Regions from separate parts of the Pseudoalteromonas sp. Of11M-6 genome, predicted to be linked through region 2. Evidence: predicted binding sites of a transcription regulator. Region 2 holds the regulator's gene; each other region holds the start of a gene.
The links. The regulator sigma-54, encoded in region 2, starts transcription at its own class of promoters, with help from an activator protein. The targets are predictions, from matches to a motif close to GTTGGCACGNNNNTNGNNT.
Positions count from the first base shown of each region.

Region 1: MHN32_RS15685 (LiaF domain-containing protein) is a predicted target of sigma-54. The motif match lies at 2,854-2,872, and genes of this name have one in related genera.
Region 3: fliE (flagellar hook-basal body complex protein FliE) is a predicted target of sigma-54. The motif match lies at 1,681-1,699, and genes of this name have one in related genera.
Region 4: MHN32_RS17740 (DUF2884 family protein) is a predicted target of sigma-54. The motif match lies at 2,103-2,121, and genes of this name have one in related genera.

Region 1 covers NZ_JAKRFW010000034.1:7,095-12,033, forward strand. Annotated here, with positions in the region: gene MHN32_RS15670 (PAS domain-containing sensor histidine kinase) at 1-349, opposite strand, end outside; gene MHN32_RS15675 (diguanylate cyclase) at 610-1,533, shown strand; yybP-ykoY riboswitch at 1,723-1,881, shown strand; gene MHN32_RS15680 (manganese efflux pump MntP family protein) at 1,901-2,464, shown strand; gene MHN32_RS15685 (LiaF domain-containing protein) at 2,908-3,585, shown strand; gene MHN32_RS15690 (M3 family metallopeptidase) at 3,648-4,939, opposite strand, start outside.
Region 2 covers NZ_JAKRFW010000001.1:217,784-222,722, reverse strand. Annotated here, with positions in the region: gene rapZ (RNase adapter RapZ) at 1-624, opposite strand, end outside; gene ptsN (PTS IIA-like nitrogen regulatory protein PtsN) at 617-1,075, opposite strand; gene hpf (ribosome hibernation promoting factor) at 1,077-1,364, opposite strand; gene MHN32_RS01010 (RNA polymerase factor sigma-54) at 1,394-2,893, opposite strand; gene lptB (LPS export ABC transporter ATP-binding protein) at 2,940-3,665, opposite strand; gene lptA (lipopolysaccharide transport periplasmic protein LptA) at 3,665-4,207, opposite strand; gene lptC (LPS export ABC transporter periplasmic protein LptC) at 4,197-4,751, opposite strand; gene kdsC (3-deoxy-manno-octulosonate-8-phosphatase KdsC) at 4,748-4,939, opposite strand, start outside.
Region 3 covers NZ_JAKRFW010000004.1:77,125-82,063, forward strand. Annotated here, with positions in the region: gene MHN32_RS03540 (ATP-binding protein) at 1-103, shown strand, start outside; gene MHN32_RS03545 (sigma-54 dependent transcriptional regulator) at 100-1,479, shown strand; gene fliE (flagellar hook-basal body complex protein FliE) at 1,738-2,070, shown strand; gene fliF (flagellar basal-body MS-ring/collar protein FliF) at 2,091-3,809, shown strand; gene fliG (flagellar motor switch protein FliG) at 3,802-4,842, shown strand; gene fliH (flagellar assembly protein FliH) at 4,846-4,939, shown strand, end outside.
Region 4 covers NZ_JAKRFW010000041.1:50,032-54,970, reverse strand. Annotated here, with positions in the region: gene MHN32_RS17745 (PLP-dependent aminotransferase family protein) at 1-1,243, shown strand, start outside; gene MHN32_RS17740 (DUF2884 family protein) at 1,282-2,067, opposite strand; gene MHN32_RS17735 (hypothetical protein) at 2,356-2,541, shown strand; gene MHN32_RS17730 (cytochrome c) at 2,720-3,166, opposite strand; gene MHN32_RS17725 (DUF2721 domain-containing protein) at 3,268-3,732, opposite strand; gene MHN32_RS17720 (thioredoxin-like domain-containing protein) at 3,745-4,257, opposite strand; gene MHN32_RS17715 (YqaA family protein) at 4,364-4,792, shown strand; gene folX (dihydroneopterin triphosphate 2'-epimerase) at 4,832-4,939, opposite strand, start outside.

The DNA.
Region 1 (4,939 bases), on a different contig from region 2:
CTTTGGCATCATAGAATCGCTTTTTGCGAGTAAATAATGTTCTTACACCACCATCTGGGAAATTGATAATCTCCAAACACTCTGCATACCCTGTTTCCAAGGCTTTTTTATCATCTTTGATGAACTCTTCCACTTCTTCTGGTTGATAAGAATCAAGTGTGGTGTAGCCAATAATTTTCTCTCTGGCTTCTTCTGGATACATGGAGCGAAAAGCACTGTTCGCTTTTACGATCCTAAGCTGATCATCTTTGATAAAGGCGTAGTCCGGAATATTGTCAAAAATTAAATCGGAAAGAGAATCATCACCAACAAATCTGTCTGCTTTCTCAAGTGGGGTTGAGTCTGTCATAGGAATTTACATTGGGAACAGGTAATAAGATCTATAGTAGGAAAGCGATATTATTCAAGATAAAAGTAATGGAAATGTTAAATAACAAGTGTGCTTCATCACAAAAATGTCTACACTATTATTCGTGCCAGATGCTTTATTTACAGTGCGATACTTACCTAATATTAATCCTGTTAATAGCAACATAAGTGCACTTTGACTTTTTAAACATAAAGACATAGCACACAATCTAAGCCTGCAATAGGAATAAAGGCAATAGCATGTTTGAAGATGTTGTAGAACTAAATAACTGTACCATAGTAGTCGTAGAAGATTCGCCACTCACTCAAAAGGTGCTATGCGCATGTTTAGAAGACATATGCAAAGTCGTCGCTTTTGAAAGTGCTGAGAAGGCCTTGGAATATGTAAAACTTGCATTGCCAGATTTAATCCTAATGGACTGGATGCTAGAAGGGATAACGGGTATAGAGGCTTGTACAGAGCTTCAAAAAGATCCAATAACCGCCCGAATTCCTGTCATATTTGTGACATCCAACATTAAAGAAAATCAGCAAGAAATGTGCTGGGATGCAGGTGCGGTCGATTTCATCAGTAAACCAATAGTAGCACGCACGCTGTTTAATCGCGTACTTACCCACCTAAAGTATAAAAAGCAAGCCGATCAACTTAGAGAGTATTCATACGTTGACGGGCTTACCGAAGCGTTTAATCGCAGATTATTTGATACTGACTTGGAGCGCCACTATCGTGGTGCAAAGCGCTCCATTAGCCCGCTTAGTGTCGTGATGCTCGATGTTGACTATTTCAAACTCTATAACGATGAATATGGTCATTTGATGGGTGATGATGTCTTGAAGGTTTTTGTAAGCACCGCCAAAAATCATATTCGTCGACCTATGGATGCTCTGTACAGATATGGCGGTGAAGAGTTTGCCATCTTACTGCCAAACACCCCCTATTCTTTCGCCTTAGAGATCGCGCAAAGAGTGGTACAAACCTTTTTCGAAACCGCTATTGAACATAAACTTTCACCACTAAAAGCTGTATCGGTTAGTGCTGGTGTCGCTTCACTTAGTGAGGATAATATCAATCAAACTGTTGAAGAGTTAGTAGAAAGAGCAGATAACGCGCTATATGAAGCTAAAAAGAATGGTAAAAATCGAGTGTTTGGAGAGGCAAGCTAGCAGCTGTTATCACCATAGTAAGTGGTGACCGTTTCCATACGGATCAGCGCAACCTCTGAATTAGGAAAAGGGAGCTGCTTTAGTGTATTGCTATAAGATAAATAACTAAAAATGGAGCCAACTCATTCACCATATCGTGTAGAGCTAGCTATAAACTTAGATTTCTATTTAGAACAATTCTTGATATTATCGCAACTCGTTGGGGAGTAGCCTGCTTCCAATGCTCGGAAGAGTTCGTATCAACATCATTGGCCAAAATGCCATGGTGCGGACACCTCTCGGTTGGCGAGACCATCGATATATCCATGCCTGTGGTCGGGCGTGTGGATATGTCGTGGACTCAAATCGCCCGACCGGAGCAATGTAAATGAATTTCGTCACCCTGCTACTGTTAGCATACGCCATGTCTACCGATGCGTTTGCCGCGGCAATCGGTAAAGGCGCCAGCCTAAAATCACCTCGGCTTACCGAAGCCATAAAAATCGGCCTCATTTTTGGTGTTATTGAAGCCTGTACGCCGCTGATTGGCTGGTTAATAGGACAATCTGCAGCTGGCTATGTCGAGGCTTGGGATCACTGGATTGCCTTTATCTTACTGTTAGGACTTGGCGCTCATATGATTTATGAGAGCCTTAAGGGTAATGACGATGCGCCAGCACAGCACGCAAAGCAACCTTGGTTAAAAACCATTATCACAGCGTTTGGTACCAGTATTGATGCAATGGCTGTCGGTGTCAGTCTCGCATTTGTTGATGTGAATATATGGCTCGCCGCTTCGCTCATTGGCCTTGCCACCACCATGATGGTAACAATTGGTGTGATGATTGGGCATTCGGCTGGAAAGTTCCTTGGTAGTCGAGCTGAAACCTTTGGTGGGGTGATCTTAATCTGTGTGGGAACTTGGTTGCTATATAGCCATCTTTCGATTTAATCGCAAAAAGAGCGGTATATTTACCGCTCACTTGCTTATCCCTTTACGTTAGGGCTACTTGGCTTTTAAGCCTTTTTAATCGCTTTTTTCAGCTTTTTGATTTTTGCTTCATGCTTTTCAATCTTTGCTTTACGCGCTTTCAGCTCTTTTTTAAGCGCTTTAACATCGCTTTTCTTCGCCATAACTAATCTCCTTTGGTTGTTTTGCGAACACCTACTACCATAGCAAAGTGGCTGACAATATCAAACCACACTTGGACTACTGCGTTACTCTCCGTCTACGAGTGGTAATTTTGACCAAATACTATTTTTTGCAGCTAAATGTTAGTAAATAAATAGACCAATTCGATATAGTAAAATACTAATCATTTGTTTTATATATGATTTAATATTGGCTTAGTTGTTGCTTCTATAAGCATAAATCAAGAGAACGGAACCAACCATATGTCTGTACCATTAAAAGATAGACCTCTCGAATCCGTCAGGGAAGAGGTGATTGACCGGTTAATTCTAAATTACAGCCACGGTGAGCTTTCGGCTGATGCATTCGAGAGACGATTGGATAAAGCATACGACCTGAACGAACAAGAACAAATTGCAGCACTTAGTGCTGATTTACCGCTAAAGTCGGATGCAAGATATTACAGCGAAAAAGCCGCTCGTTTGGGTCCAAAATTTACCTCAAGCGTAGATGGTGCTGAGGCGATAAGCATTACCTCTATACTTAGTTCCAACCATCGCAGTGGCGAGTGGGTCGTACCTAAAGAGATCCACCTAAAAAACTACCTTGGCAGCTTGGAACTAGATTTTAGCAACGCAATTTTTAGTCACCCTGAAGTACATATTTATATAGATTGCATTTTAGGCAGTGACGAAATCTTTGTACCAGACACAGTCGATGTCGTCACCGATATTCGTAATATTATGGGTTCAGTAGAAAACACAAGAAATACGCTTGCATCTGCAGGGCAGGTGAAACAGCGTCCACGAATTTATATTCACGGCAGAATGATTTTGGGTAGCATTGAAGTTAGCGTAAAGCGCTCAATGAAAGCACAAATAAAGCAATTTGCCGATGGCCTTAAATCCCTATTTGGTGATGGCACAAAATCCAAAAGCTAAAGCTTAATAAAAAACCCCTTGGTTCAGGGGTTTTTTATTATCCGAATAGCAGAGTAAACTTTTTACTTCTCTACAGGAAAGCCTCTATCACGCATAAGCGCTTCAACTTCAGCGTCACGGCCTCTAAACTTGCGATACGCTTCTGCTGGATCCATTGAGTTGCGAACTGAGAATAGGTAATCCACTAAACGCTGTGCAACGTCTTTGTCGTAGAAGCCACCTGGCGCTTCTGCAAACGCTTCTGCTGCATCAGAAGTTAATACCTCAGCCCACAGGTAACCGTAGTAACCCGCTGAATAACCTTCACCTGAGAATACGTGACCAAAGTGAGTTGTACGATGACGCATCACGACCTCGTCCGGCATGCCTAGCGCACCTAACTGAGACTTTTCGAATGCAACAGGGTCGCCAATCTTGTCAGGATCTGTGGTATGGAAAAGCATATCCATAATAGCCGAACCAAGGTATTCAGTCGTCGCGAAACCTTGGTTAAAGGTTGCTGACTTCTTGATTTTCTCGATTAGCGCTTTAGGCATAGGTTTGCCTGTTTTATAGTGAACTAAGTAACGATTGATCACTTCGTCTGTTGCCAACCAACGCTCCAATAGCTGAGATTGGAACTCAGTGTAGTCGCGCACACCAGAGTTTGAACTTGGGTACTTCACGTTTGATGAAAGCGCATGCAGCGCGTGACCAAACTCGTGGAAATAGGTTTCTGCATCTGACCAAGAAATTAAGGTCGCTTCACCTTCTGGTGCTTTCACAAAGTTGGAGTTGTTTGAGCTAAGCACATTTGTTTTACCATCAAATGTTGTATGGCTACGATATGATATGGCCCACGCACCAGAGCGTTTACCTTTACGTGCGAACGGGTCTAAATACCAAAGGCCGATATTATCACCAGTGGTTTTGTCTGTTACTTCCCAAACACGAACGTCAGGGTGGAATACAGGCACCGAGCCCTTTGGCACTTCGGTGAATTCAAAGTTAAACAGACGGCCTGCTACATAGAACATCGCTTCACGCAAATTATCTAGCTGTAAATAGGCTTTAACTTCGTTTGAATCCAATTGATACTTAGCTTGGCGAACCTTCTCAGCGTAGAAACGGTAATCCCATGGCATGATTTTTATATCATTGCCTTCAAGCTTAGCAATAGATGTCATGTCTGTTACTTCTTCTTTCACGCGCGCAATTGCAGCAGGCCATACTTTTTTCATCAGCGCCATCGCGTTTTCAGGCTTTTTCGCCATGCGGTCTTCAAGACGCCACTGCGCGTAATTATCGTAGCCGAGTAAGTTAACGCGTTCATGTCTAAGCTTTAGGATGTCAGAGATAATCGCTTTATTGTCGT
Region 2 (4,939 bases):
TAAGCCAGTTAGCGGCTTAAGCTCAGGCTCCCAATGTGGGTTGGGTAAAAAGCGCGCATCAAAAACGTAATCCGCTTGTTTTGGGATGCCGTGTTTAAAGCCGAAAGATTCAAAGGTAATAATGAGTTGTTTGTCTTTTTTACCTAAGATTTTTTCGCGGATATCTTCTGCAAGTTGATGAACGCTCAGGCCTGTAGTATCAATGAGAAAATCGGCGCGAGTGATCAGCACGTCTAACAATTCCCGTTCTTTCTTTATCGCAACATCTAATGGAAGATTATGCAGTGAAAGAGGGTGCAAACGGCGTGTTTCTGAGAAGCGCTTTATCAGGGTTTGATCGTCACTGTCTAAATAAAACAGGGTAGGTTTGGCAAAGCCTGGTAAGTATTCAAGAATGTCATTAAACTCGTCCTGTTCTTTAGGTAAGTTTCTAACATCAATACTGACTGCAATTTTATTATAATTGTCCGAAACACTGCGGACTAAAGACGGCAGCAAATTGACCGGAATGTTATCCACACAATAGTAGCCTAAGTCTTCCAATACTCGAAGCGCTACAGATTTACCAGAGCCTGAGCGGCCACTGATAATGATAAGCTCGAGTCCTTTTTCGTCATCACTCATCAAGTTCACCTTGGATCACTGCATATAACTCATCATCACTTTTTGCTTGCCTAAGCATTTTGCAAAAAGACTTGTCTTTGAGTGTATCAGCAATCGCCGCTAAGGTCTTCAGGTGTTGTTGATTATCACCTTCAGGTACGATGAACGCGACAAAAATATCGACAGGCTGCTTATCTATGGCTTCAAACTGGATCCCTTGCTCGCTGACAAGCACCATTGCAAGGATTTTATCCAAACCTTCAAGTCGACCATGGGGAATGGCAATGCCTTTACCGATCCCTGTGCTGCCCAATTTCTCTCGCGCCATTAAGGCGTCCAAGATAGCATGCTGACTGGTATTTGGAATTTGGCTATGAGCCAGTTCGCTGATGTATTCTAAAATACGTTTTTTGCTATTAAAAAGGACCGCAGCTTTACTGCAGTCCTTGTTCACTAATTCACTTAATTTCATCTTAGTGTCGAGTGAGCTTCTCTTTGTGTTTAATAACTTGACGATCTAGCTTGTCGATAAGGCCATCAATTGCGGCATACATATCTTGATGCTCTGTTGATGCAAATAGCTCGCCGCCGTTTACGTGTAATGTTGCTTCTGCTTTTTGTACTAGTTTCTCGACATCAAGGATCACATGCACATTATTGATATGATCAAAGTGCCTTTCTAGCTTCGCAAACTTGTTGGTGACATAGTCTCTTAATGAGTCAGTAATTTCTACATGGCGACCAGTTAGATTTAGTTGCATAAGCATTTTTCCTTCTTGGGTTTTACGTCTTATATCAAGCTTTTACGCTGATTTGACGGTGGAATGGCTAGGGATTCACGATATTTTGCAATCGTACGTCTCGCTACCTTAATTCCTTGCTCAGCTAAGATATCTGCAATTTTGCTGTCACTCAATGGCTTCGCGGTATTCTCTGCAGCTATCAGCTTTTTGATAAGTGCTCTAATTGCTGTAGAAGAGCACTCACCTCCATTTTCCGTACTTACATGGCTAGAGAAGAAATACTTCAGCTCAAATATTCCCCGAGGTGTATGCATGTATTTTTGTGTTGTCACACGGGAAATTGTGGACTCATGCATCTCAACCATTTCAGCAACATCATTTAGCACCATAGGGCGCATTGCTTCGGGGCCATGTTCAAAGAATGCCTGTTGTTGTTGCACAATGCAATTGGTAACTTTTAATAAAGTATCATTTCGGCTTTCTAAGCTTTTAATAAACCACTTTGCTTCTTGTAAATGTGAGCGAATAAACTGACTATCCGTACTGGATTTCGCCGTTCTAGACATCGCAGCGTAATGGTCATTTACTCTTATTTTAGGCATAGCATCAGGATTTAGCTCTACGACCCAACGACCTTTTACTTTTTTCACCGATACGTCAGGGATCACATATTCAGGCTCTTCATGAATAATGCTTGCCGCAGGCTTTGGGTTAAGGCTATGTATTAACGTCATGACCTCTTTGAGATCGGCTTCTTTAAGGCGCGTTTTCTTAGCCAAAGTTCGATAGTCACGGCTGGCAAGCAAGTCGATATGCTCTGTCAGGATCATTTTTGTTTCGGCAATCCATGGGGTATCTGGGGCGAATTGGTTTAGCTGAATGCATAAGCATTCTTGTAAACTACGCGCTGCGATACCGACAGGGTCAAAAAGCTGAATGCGTTTGAGTACGGCTTCGACTTCATCTAGCTCAATAGGCTCTTCGCTATTCTCGTCATTAATGCTTTCTAAAATGTCTTCGCAAGACAGTGTTAGAATGCCTGACAGGTCGACCGCTTCAATAATCGCAATCGCAATAGCTCTATCTGTTGGACTAAATGGTGTCAGTTCGAGTTGCCACATGAGATAATCGTGGAGAGATTCAGAGGTTTCCCCTTGATAAACATTATCGTCATCGGGAAGTGGACCTGAGCTTGCAGCAGGCGCTGCACTCATATACTCGTCCCAAGTGACATCCATGGCAAGGTCATCGCTCACAGTGTCTTTGCTCATGGCGGTATCTGAGTCTATCTCATAGTCACTAACCTGCGTTTCATCGGCTGAATCTTGATTGTCGTCAGCACGGCTCTTTTCTTGGCTGTGTTGGTCAGCGTTTTCGCCGTCAGTATTATCACCTTCTTCCACTTCCAACAATGGATTGCTGTCTAATGCTTCTTGTATTTCTTGTTGCAGATCCAATGTACTAAGCTGCAGCAAGCGAATGGCTTGTTGCAGTTGCGGAGTCATTGTAAGTTGCTGCCCCATGCGCAGCTGTAATGATTGCCTCATGTATCTCTAACAATCCTTTTTAACAGTTATTAATACTACGTCTTAACTATAGCTTGAATTGTTCGCCTAGGTAGACATCTCTTACGGTTTGATCTGCCAAAACATGTTCTGGCGTGCCTGCAGCGATTAACTCACCATGTGAAACGATGTAGGCCTTTTCACATACGTCCAGTGTTTCTCTAACGTTATGATCGGTGATAAGCACACCGATACCACGGTTTTTTAGGTGCTCTATGATTGTCTTTATATCTAACACCGAAATAGGATCAACACCAGCAAAAGGTTCATCTAACAGGATAAACTTAGGGTTTGCGGCTAAAGCGCGAGCAATTTCGACTCGTCTTCTTTCGCCTCCCGACAATGCCATGCCCTGTGAGTCGCGAATGTGTTGAATATTAAACTCATCCAGTAACTCGTTTAGTTCAGCTTCTCTTTCAACTTTAGATAAGTCTTTTCGAGTTTCTAAAATCGCCATCAAATTTTGATAGACCGTGAGTTTTCTAAAGATTGAAGACTCTTGCGGTAGATAGCCAATACCAAGTCGTGCACGGCTGTGCATCGGTAACAAAGTGATATCTTCGTCATCAATCTGAATATAGCCTTTGTCGCTTGGTACTAACCCTACAATCATGTAGAACGTAGTGGTTTTACCTGCACCATTTGGTCCTAATAAGCCTACAATACTGCCAGCCTGAACACTTAAACCAACATTTTTGACGACCTGACGACCCTTATAACTCTTTGCTAGACCAGTTGCTTTGAGCTCGCTCATTAATTGTTACCTTCTTCCTGCGCTTTTTTCTCTTTAGCGTCTTTTTTGTCATCAACAGGAACAAGGATGGTTCTTACTCGAGAGTCTTCTTGGTCTGAGCGCTCAGCGCTGATCAATTGCTTTTCAATGTCATAGGTGATGACTTGAGCATTGATTTTTTGCCCAGTTTGATTGATTTCAGCATCACCAGAAATCACTAGGGTTCCCTTCGCTACGTCGTAACGGATTTCATTTGCTTTGGCTTCTAGCAAGTTGCCATCGGGTTGACGTTCGCTAAAAGTGGCAGGGCTGCCAGTTGCCACAAGCAGTTGCTTGTTAATGCCAAGTTCCGCGCGACGGTGGACCTCTAGGCGATCGGCATTTATCTTTCTGTTGCCATGAATAATAACAACATTCTGTTCAAAAATACCGATGTTGCTTTGCAGTTGCGCTTGCTGACGGCCAGCATCAATAATGACTTCATTTTGTTCTGCAGCAATTGCTAGAGTAGAACTTGCAAGCAAGCCGATGAAAACTAGTTTGTTAATGATTTTACTGGTCATAATAAATTGTCTTTGTGTGGTTGATGAGTTCGATCACTTGCTTTTGTAGATCCGCATGCAGCCCTTTACCTGTGATCCTAAGACTAGGACCGTTGATAACGACAGGGTGTTCCGACTTCATCAATTTTTGCTTAATTTCAACTCTTACATTATCGGCATTGATATCCGTGATCATGGCGTTAGGCGTTAAATTCTTTGCCAACACATTGCCCTCTAATATCAAGGTGTTGTTTTCGTATAGGGTTGCTTCTAATGCGCTTATTTGCCAATTCTGTTCACCGTTATATAAGGTGAAAATGGGCTTTTCAAAGTGACTAAAGCCAAGATCTTGATACAACTCCATCTTATCAGCAGTTACCTGATAGTTTAATAAGCCATTTTCACTATAGGTCGTTTGCTGAAGCGTGGTTGCAACATAATCGGGTTTAGCTAACGGTTCATCTTCTTTTGCAGGATCCGCCTCTGATGGATTAAACATGGGCGACCACATCCATACCATTAAAGAAGCGAAAACAATGAGTAAGATGACACGTAATACGGTCATGTACTTGATCCTTTGGAAGTCAATAAGTGATTTTGGCTGAGCATTAGAAGATCAGTTAGTTCTCTCACGGCACCAAAGCCACCTGGCATCAAGGTCGTGTAATGGGCGATATGTTTAACAAGAGGATGTGCATCATTGACGGCAACGGCAAAACCAACTCGTTCCATTATGGGTAGATCTGGGCCATC
Region 3 (4,939 bases), on a different contig from region 2:
AGTCGCTAACGCACACAAAGGGTTTGCACAGGCAGACAATATTGAAGGTAAGGGTGCGCGTTTTAGCTTGGTACTACCACTAATTGAGGCGGAGGAACTATGAGTAACAGAGTTTTAGTTGTTGAAGATGATGCTGGTTTAAGAGAAGCACTCATTGATACATTGCAGCTTTCAAATATCGAGTGCGTAGAAGCAAGTTGTGCGGAACAAGCCGTTTTATTGCTAAAGCAAGAAACCTTTTCTTTGGTGGTGAGTGACGTGCAAATGGGTGCCATGAGTGGGCTTGACTTGTTAAAGACCATTAAACTCAACTATCCCGAATTACCGGTATTGATGATGACGGCATACGCGACCATTGATGATGCGGTTGAAGCGATGAGATTGGGTGCCATCGACTATATGGCTAAGCCATTTGCGCCTGAAGTATTGCTCAATATGGTTGGACGTTATCTACCTGAGAAGGAAAAAGAGACAGACGGCCCCATTGTTGCCGATCCAAAGAGTATTAAACTACTTGAACTGGCTGCAAAAGTAGCTAAGTCGGATGCCAGCGTTATGGTACTTGGACCGAGCGGTTCAGGTAAAGAAGTGTTGGCTCGCTATATTCACGATAAATCCGACAGAGCAGATGAGCCCTTTATCGCAATTAACTGCGCTGCAATCCCAGAAAATATGCTTGAAGCGACCCTGTTTGGTTACGAAAAGGGGGCATTTACAGGTGCCATTCAGGCGTGTCCTGGAAAATTTGAGCAAGCACAAAAGGGAACGATTTTGCTTGATGAGATCACAGAGATGGATTTGGGATTACAAGCAAAATTACTTCGCGTGTTACAAGAGCGCGAGGTAGAGCGTTTAGGTAGCAGAAAAACCATTTCACTGGACGTCAGAGTGTTGGCAACCAGTAACCGCGATTTAAAAGAAGCGGTGGAGGATGGGGTATTTAGAGAAGATTTATATTATCGCCTCAATGTTTTCCCACTAGAGTGGTTGCCACTGAAGGACAGAGCGGGTGATATCGCAGTGTTAGCCGAGCATTTGTTGGTAAGACATACGCAAAAAGCAGGCAAGCCAACACCTATATTAAGCAGCGGTGCAAAGCGCAAGCTCAGTTCACACAGTTGGCCTGGAAACGTAAGAGAGCTAGACAACGTTATTCAACGTGCCCTGATTTTGTTCCAAGGTAATGAAATTCAAGAAGATGATATTTTTATCGAAAATTTCTCACCGATGGCTTTGATTGAGTCTGCACCACTTGTAAATCATGAAGCATCAGCTTTAATGGAGCGCTCTCAAGGTGAGGATGAAATCATTAGCTATAAAGATGAGTTACAGGATAAAGAACACCAAATTATTTTAGATACGCTAGCAAAGTTTAATGGTAAACGTAAAGAGGTGGCGGAGGTGTTAGGTATGAGTCCTCGCACACTTCGCTATAAGCTGGCAAAAATGCGAGATTTAGGGATTGCACTACCCGCTTAACCTAAGTTACCTGAGTTTATAAACAATGAGTTAGCTCATTGCTTTTCCAAACCTCAGGTTAAGCTTTATCTGCTAATTCAAATTTACTCAGGCGCCTATTAAAGATCAGCAGATCTTAGGCGCATAGTTTTCACTTCTATGCACTGCCAATTTTTCGACATGCTAAAAATATTTCAACATACTGAAAATTAACGATTTTAAGTTGGCACGTTTTCTGCTTTATTACAGGTAACTAAGAGTTATTTTGAGTAAAGCATCATGAAAGTACAATCATCAGCGCTATTTCAAGAAATGCAGGCAATGGCTGCAGAAGCGACGAGAAACACACAGCCATCAGTGCAGTCGGTTAAGACGGCGGCATCTTCGTCGGCTCAGTTTGGCGATTTACTCTCAGACGCACTTAATACGGTTCATGGCTTACAACAAGAAGCGAAACAAAAAGTCACCGCTGTTGAAATGGGTGACAGAAGCGTTTCTCTTGCAGAAGCTATGATAGCGAAACAAAAATCGTCGGTCGCTTTTGAGGCAACAGTGCAAGTTCGTAATAAACTTGTTGAGGCCTATAAAGAAATCATGAGCATGCCAGTTTAATTGAGTGACTGTGGAGAGTAATCGTGGCTACTAATCAATCAACAGATCTTACGCTTTCCGATGCAGCGCTGAATAATGACAGCGGATCGGATGAGCAACAAGAGCAAAAATCAGGCTACTTCAGTGCGCTAAGCGGTGTTGATATGTTGCGCCAGGTTACTCTGGTTATTGCCCTTGCTATTTGTTTAGCAATCGCAATCTTTATTATCATTTGGGCGCGCCAACCAGATATGCGCCCACTTGGTAAATACCCAACAGAAGAACTCGTCGAAACGTTAGACTTTTTAGACCAACAGAAAATTGAATACCAATTAGATGGTAATATCATTTTAGTCGCTGAGTCGGACTATCAAGACATAAAACTACGCATGGCGCGTGACGGTTTTACCCAGTCTCCGAGTTCTGGCACTGATATTCTGATGCAAGATATGGGTTTTGGTGTTAGCCAACGTCTTGAAAGAGAGCGCTTAAAACATAGCCGTGAGCAACAACTTGCGAGAACAATTGAAGAGTTACAAGACGTAAATCGTGCAAAAGTGTTACTTGCAATTCCAAAAGAAAACGTCTTTGCACGTCGCGAGAAAAAGCCCTCTGCAACCGTAGTTATTACCCTTAAACGTGGCAAAACGCTTGGCGGCGAAGAAGTTGATTCAATCGTAGACATTGTGGCATCAGCGGTACAAGGCCTAGAGCCTTCACGCGTGACTGTCACCGATCAAAACGGTCGTCTACTCAACTCTGGTTCTCAAGACTCTTTAGCTGCGCGCTCGAGAAAAGAGTATGAAATCGAACGTAAGCGTGAACAAGAATATCTAGAAAAAATTGATAGTATCCTGATCCCAACTGTAGGTCTTGGTAACTTTACCGCGCAGGTTGACTTAACGATGGATTTCAGCGCAGTTGAAGAAACGCAAAAACGTTATAACCCAGATTTACCTGCGGTTCGCAGCGAAACAACGTATGAAGAAAATAATATTGGTGGTTTAGCTGTCGGTATTCCGGGTGCGCTGACTAATCAGCCTCCAGTGAACTCAAATATCCCAGAGGTTGCTGGGCAAGGCGGCAATGGTCAAAGTGCAACACCAAGCAGTAATCAAAAAGAAGCAACCCGTAACTATGAATTAGACACCACTATTAGCCATAAACGTCAGCAAACAGGTGTTATTCGCCGGATCAGTGTGAGTGTGGCCGTTGACTACCTCGCAAAACCTGATGCTGAAGGTAACATGGCTATGGCGCCGCGTACGCAAGAAGAGCTAAATAACATCCGTCGTTTGCTACAAGGTGGTGTGGGCTTTGATATGCAGCGAGGTGATGCACTAGAGGTAGTGACTGTGCCATTCGTGCGTGAAGACCTCACTGAAATGCAAGAGATACCACTTTGGGAGCAAGATTGGTTCCAAAAGACAATCCGTCTTGCAGCAGGTACCTTAGTGATCATTGTGCTAATCTTAGCGGTAGTAAGACCTATGCTTAAGCGTCTAATTTACCCAGATGATACGCTTGAAGATTTTGATGAAGATGCGTTGACCAGTGGTGTAGATTTAGGTGACAGTACACTCGATATGCTAAATAACGAATTCGATGAGTCTGCGGTTGGCTTCTCTTCTGACGGTAGATTACAATTGCCAGACTTACATGGCGACGAGGACTTACTCAAAGCAGTACGTGCCTTAGTTGCTAACGAACCAGAACTCTCATCACAAGTTGTGAAAGCGTGGTTGACAGAAGATGACTGATCAAGAACAAAAACAATTGCCCGCAGCCTTTGACGTTGACAAGCTAGATGGCGTCGACAAGGCTGCCATCTTACTGCTTAGTTTGACTGAAGAAGATGCGGCTCAGATTTTGAAACACTTAGAGCCGAAGCAAGTGCAAAAGGTCGGTATGGCGATGGCCTCCATGGATGACCTATCTCAGGCTAAAATTGCAGCTGTGCACAATTTGTTTATCGAACAAATTCAAAGTTTTAGTACAATTGGTTTCCAATCGGAAGATTTTATTAAGAAGGCGCTAACCGCAGCACTTGGTGAAGACAAAGCGGCAAGCCTTATTGACCAAATCGTTATGGGCTCTGGTGCAAAAGGGTTGGATTCGTTGAAGTGGATGGACTCGAAGCAAGTTGCCAATATTATCCGCAACGAGCACCCGCAGATCCAAACGATCGTATTGTCTTATCTCGAGCCTGAGCAATCCGCCGAAATTTTGTCTCAGTTTCCTGAGAAAGTACGCTTAGATTTAACAATGCGTATTGCAAACTTAGAAGAAGTACAACCGGCGGCACTACAAGAACTCAACGAGATCATGGAGAAACAGTTCGCAGGTCAAGCTGGTGCACAAGCGGCGAAGATGGGTGGCTTAAAAGCCGCTGCGGATATCATGAACTACCTAGACACCAATGTCGAAGGCCAGTTGATGGATTCAATCCGAGAACATGACGAAGAAATGTCGCAACAAATTCAAGACCTCATGTTTGTGTTTGAAAACTTGATGGATGTAGAAGACAGAGGTATCCAAGCCATACTGCGTGAAGTGCAGCAAGACGTACTGATGAAAGCAATTAAAGGCGCGGACGAATCTTTAAAAGAAAAGATTATGAAGAATATGTCTAAGCGTGCTGCTGAGATGATGCAAGATGACCTTGAGGCTATGCCTCCAGTGCGGATCAGTGAAGTGGAAGCTGCACAAAAAGAAATTTTGGCAACGGCTAGACGTTTGGCTGACTCAGGCGAAATTATGCTTGGTGGCGGTGGTGGTGAGGAGTTCCTATAAACCATGGTCGATAAAAAGTTTTATAAAGGCCGCCCAGTCAGCACCGAAGCACTGGATGAGTTATTAGAAAACTGGCCCATTCCAGATGTTACGGATA
Region 4 (4,939 bases), on a different contig from region 2:
GAAGTCCGGCTACTTTTTATGCCACAGAGCCTCGCACAACGACTCACCGAAGCGTGCACGATTGCCCGCCAAACCTGTGGTGGTGAACAAGCAGGCGTTGATTGAACAAGTGTATAAGGGGATCCATCAGCCGCATGCAATCCCCTTAGGTATCGCCAATCCCATCGCCATTGCTGGTACCGAGCAGGTGCTTGCCAAAATTATGCGCCGCGCAATGAAAGAAGCAGGGAATGAACTCATTAATTATGGTCCTATGGATGGTTTAGATAGTTTAAAAAAGCAAATCGTGCGGCGTTATTTGGATATGGGCTTAGCAATAGATATGGATGAAGTGGTGATCACCAATGGCGCGCAAGAAGCATTGGCGATTGCGTTACAAGCGGTGACCAAGCCCGGAGACGTGATAGCGATTGAATCCCCCTGTTATTTTGGCATTGTTGAACTGGCTGAAAACTTAGGGTTAAAGGCCATTGAAATACCGGTTTGCCCGGATGATGGCATTTGGCTGAGCGACCTTGAACGGGCACTTGAAAAGCATGATATTCTAGCGTGTGTGTTTTCTACTAGTATTAGTAACCCGCTTGGTAGCTTTATGCCAGATACGAGGCGTGCGCAGCTGGTGGCACTATTAGAGCAACGTGACGTGGTGTTGATAGAAGACGATGTGTATGGCGATTTATATTTTACCGAGCAGCGTGGCATACCAGCACAAGCATTTAGCCAAAAGGGCTTAGTGATCACATGTGCGTCATTTTCAAAAACCGCAGCGCCCAGCTATCGAGTGGGTTGGATGGTCGCCAGTCAATTTAGTGCAAAAGCAAAGCGCATAAAACGTGCGTTGAGTTGCTCATCATCTTTAATGAATCAATGGGCACTGGCGGACTTTCTCAGCTCCGGAGGCTACGAGCGCCATTTAAAGTTGGTCCGCAAACGGTTAATTGAGAATCGAGATCGTATGATCCAAGCGGTGAATGTTGCGTTTGGTAGTGAGGTAAGAGTCAGTCGCCCGCAAGGTGGTTGTGTGCTGTGGCTAGACTTAGGTAAGCACGTTGATGGTGCCTTGTTGTTCCAAAAAGCCTTAGAGCGCGGGATCAGTATTACGCCTGGTACGCTATTTAGTGCCAGCAAAAAGTATCAAAATTGTATACGTATCAGTTATGGTTTGCCGTGGGATGTGTCGGTAGAGCAAGCGATTAAAATGCTGGGGAAATTGGCCGATGCACAAAGGAAAGGGTTGGCATAACGTATCTTTAATTAGATGTAAGTTATGCCAACGTCAGATTATTTAAATTTAAACAGTTGGTACTCTGACATGGCGGGGATAGACCTTGCGACAATAGCTTCGTTTTTCGCTATTTGTTCAAAATCGCCACACAGTGCGTCGGCTTTTTTCTCAATAGATTCTGCCTGTTGTTCAACTTTGGTTTCGATTTGTGTTGCGAAGTTTTCCATACGTTGTTCAAAGCTGCTCATATCACCGTTTGCATCTGACATTTCGTTGCCAATCGCAACCAGTAAGCTACCTATCGATTGCATCATGGCACCTTGTACTGCGGTCTCGATTTTTTCTTCAAACTGATTATCAAAATTTTGGCCAAACTCATCAAAGGTTTGCTTGCCCATCACAAACGCACCTTGCTGATAAAACGTATTTTGCACTTCTGTTTCAAGATCATCGATCACAGCATGGATGCTATCTAAACTGGTTAAATTAAAGGTGTGTGCCACTTCATTAAGGGCGACGCCCGCTAGTTTTATGCCCTCAAAAGCAATATCAGCCACTTGTGGTAGGCGGCCTCTTAGTTCATCACCATATTGCGTGAGCATCGTTTTTTGCTGTGTATTAAGTGCGATGCGCTCGCCATTGAGTGTCAGTTCGCCAAGGTTGTTGATCTCAGCTGTTTTGTTTTTGGCCGTTGTGATCACCAAGTTATCAGGTGTGATCCTAACGTCATTCTGAAATTCTACTTCACAATTGTCACCGCTAAACGTGATGTTATTTTTTTCGTGTGCAGCGACGGTGGTTGTCATCATTGTTGCTGCTGTTAGTAGTAAAATTTTATTCATGGTCGATCCTTATTGGCTCAGTTTCATGATTGTTGTTACAAGAACAGTGCCAAATATAAACCCAAGTAAAATCAATATATTGTGTTATATTGTTGAAAGTTAATGTGCTCTAAAAGTGATGAAATTGACTAAAATATAGTTGTTTTTGTCAAAATGAATTAGGCGATAAAAAATTTTTATTGTAAGGATAAGAAACTCTCACTTTTCAGAATGACAATTTAGCGCTAAATAGTGATCTTGAGAGACGGCTCTCATTTTATTAATGACTATTTTATTTTGGAGTTAGTTGTGGGTAAGACATTCTCTTACGATGCGCTTGATGATGATTTTGCAGACGATGAATTTGAAAAGTTGGGTCGTAACCAACATGACAAGCAAAAGCGTAAAGTCAAAAGAAAGCTAGACGACTACTTAGAGCAAAAACGCCTACGTAGAAATCTAGGCGATGATGATTTCGACTATATTGATGACTGATCATTAAACGTCATCTACGAGTCTAGCACTGACAGTAATTCAATTTGGCTGTGTGATTAAGCAGGGCTGTGGGTTACTCAATGCGATGTCTGAGTTATTGTGTCGTTGGTGATAGCCAAGCAAGTGACGAGATATTCAGATAGTAAGCAGCCGCAAATATGCGGCTGTTTTGTTTTGATTAATCTTTAAAAGATTTATGGCAGTCTTTACAGCCTTTTGCCCAATCTTTAAATGCAGAAGCAATCAGCTTTTTGTCACCTGAGTCAGCTGCAACAGCCAGTGCTTGAGCATACTCGGCAAATTGCTTGGCTTTACCATCGAACTCAGCTCTGTTTGACCAAACGGCTGGTAGGGCATCAGTATTGCCTTTGTCAGAACCGTCGATAAATGCTTCCCAAGGCATTTGCGATAATTGCGCAGCATTGTGAGCACGTTGTTTAAATACTTCGGCATCAAATGGTACTTTGCCTTTTAGCATGTCGCCCATATTGCCAATTTGGAAACGGATCAATTGGAAAGACGCTTTGCGGTATTCAATTGCATCATCAGCCGATTCAAACATAGTGTTAGCTTGTGCTGTTGCTGCAAGACAGCTAAATAGTGTGACGGTAAGTAGTTTCTTCATAGTAAACCCCTAATATTTTTCCCTATTTTCAATGTAAATTACAAATATAATCAAACAATTGCGATAAGTGCCCTGTGACGGAGGCAACTAGTTTTAAATAATCAACTCTCGATGTCTTTGAATATCATGCCCCTGCGCATACTGCGGGTGGCTAAAAAGATTTCTCCCAGCAAAGAGATAAACGCGCCAATAAGCAGCACCATAGCGGCGATAAAACAAGACGATAAAGTAATACCCAATGGCATACTGTACAAGTGTGACATGAACAGCAGCATAACCACTGCACACACAAGCAACGCACTGAGTACACTCATGCTAAATGCAACGTGAATAAAACGAGACCGTTTTAATAGTGCGCGCATTTCACGGCTAAAGTGCATTTTGAGCTCTTCATCTTGCGTGGTATTGATCTTGCGATCAAGTAAACGCGCCCTATCCGTGATCCGTGCTAAGCGGTTTGATAGTACCCCTAAGGTCGCAGCAATACCCGTAATTAAAAATACAGGGGCAACGGCGGTTTGGATAACTTTGGCCATCGTGAGAATGCTAACGACTTCTGGATTCATATAGTTACCTCGTTAATTCCAGTTTAGTTTTGATAAGGTGTTGGGTTGCTCACCGAGGAGGGTTTGCATCACTCGGTTGCGCTCATCAAGCAAGATGACTCTAGGAATGCCTTTATTGGCATACGTGTTGTACATATCTCGATTGGGATCGGCAACAAAATGGATGGGCAATTGCATGGTTTCGTTGAACTGCTCAAGTGTAGTGTTAGTTTCTTCTCGGCCAATGGCAACGATGGTTAACTCGGCCTGGGTGAGTAATTCAGATTGTTTTAGTTCACTCAATAAACGCTGCGAATCAGAGCACCAAGTCGCAAATAAAATCACCAGCTTTTTGTGATTAGCATCGAACCTAACGGCTTGGTTTTTGATATCCGTAAATTGCAAATGTTTAAAGGAGTCGCCAGTGTGGATATAGGTCTGATAGCCATCGTCTGCTTGTGGTTGTGCTTCGTTAGAGGCCTTACAGCCACTTAATCCGGTGGTGAGAACGGCACTAAGTAGTAACATTTTTATTGTTGTTTTCATGTCTATTCCTTGTTTCCGTGTCAGTGTTTTTGAAGTCTTGCGCGCATTTCAGTATATTGCCCCACTTAGATGATTTCTTAAAGTCCAATTTCTTATAGCCGTTGATATGATTTATCTTTCTTTATTTGGGCTTGCTTTTATTGCCGCAACCTTATTACCTGCGTCGTCGGAACTGGCGCTGAGTGGGCTCGTTGTGAAACAACAGGGTGAATTAGTTTGGTTATGGTTGGCTGCGACAACAGGTAATTTACTTGGTAGCTGTGTGAACTATTATCTTGGCTGGTTTATCGCTAAGTGGCGGGATAAGCGCTGGTTTCCGGTTTCTCAACAGCAATATGATAAGGCTTGTGGACTATTTAATCGTTACGGCAAGTTTTCATTGCTATTTGCTTGGCTCCCCATAGTCGGAGATCCTTTGACTGTGGTAGCGGGGTCTCTACGGACCTCTTTTGGGTGGTTTTTTGTGTTAGTCGCGCTCGGTAAAGGCGTTCGTTATGCACTGGTGATTTACCTTGCCTTACAGGTGATTTCTTAACACCAGAAGGCAAGGAAGTGAATATCAGGATCTTATCGCTTAGCTTCTGTACCAATCGAGTGTGAGTGACACTGAATCAGCAAACCGTAAAGCGTGCGGTTTATCTACGGTGACTTTTGCATATGTCACGTCTTGATGCTGATGACA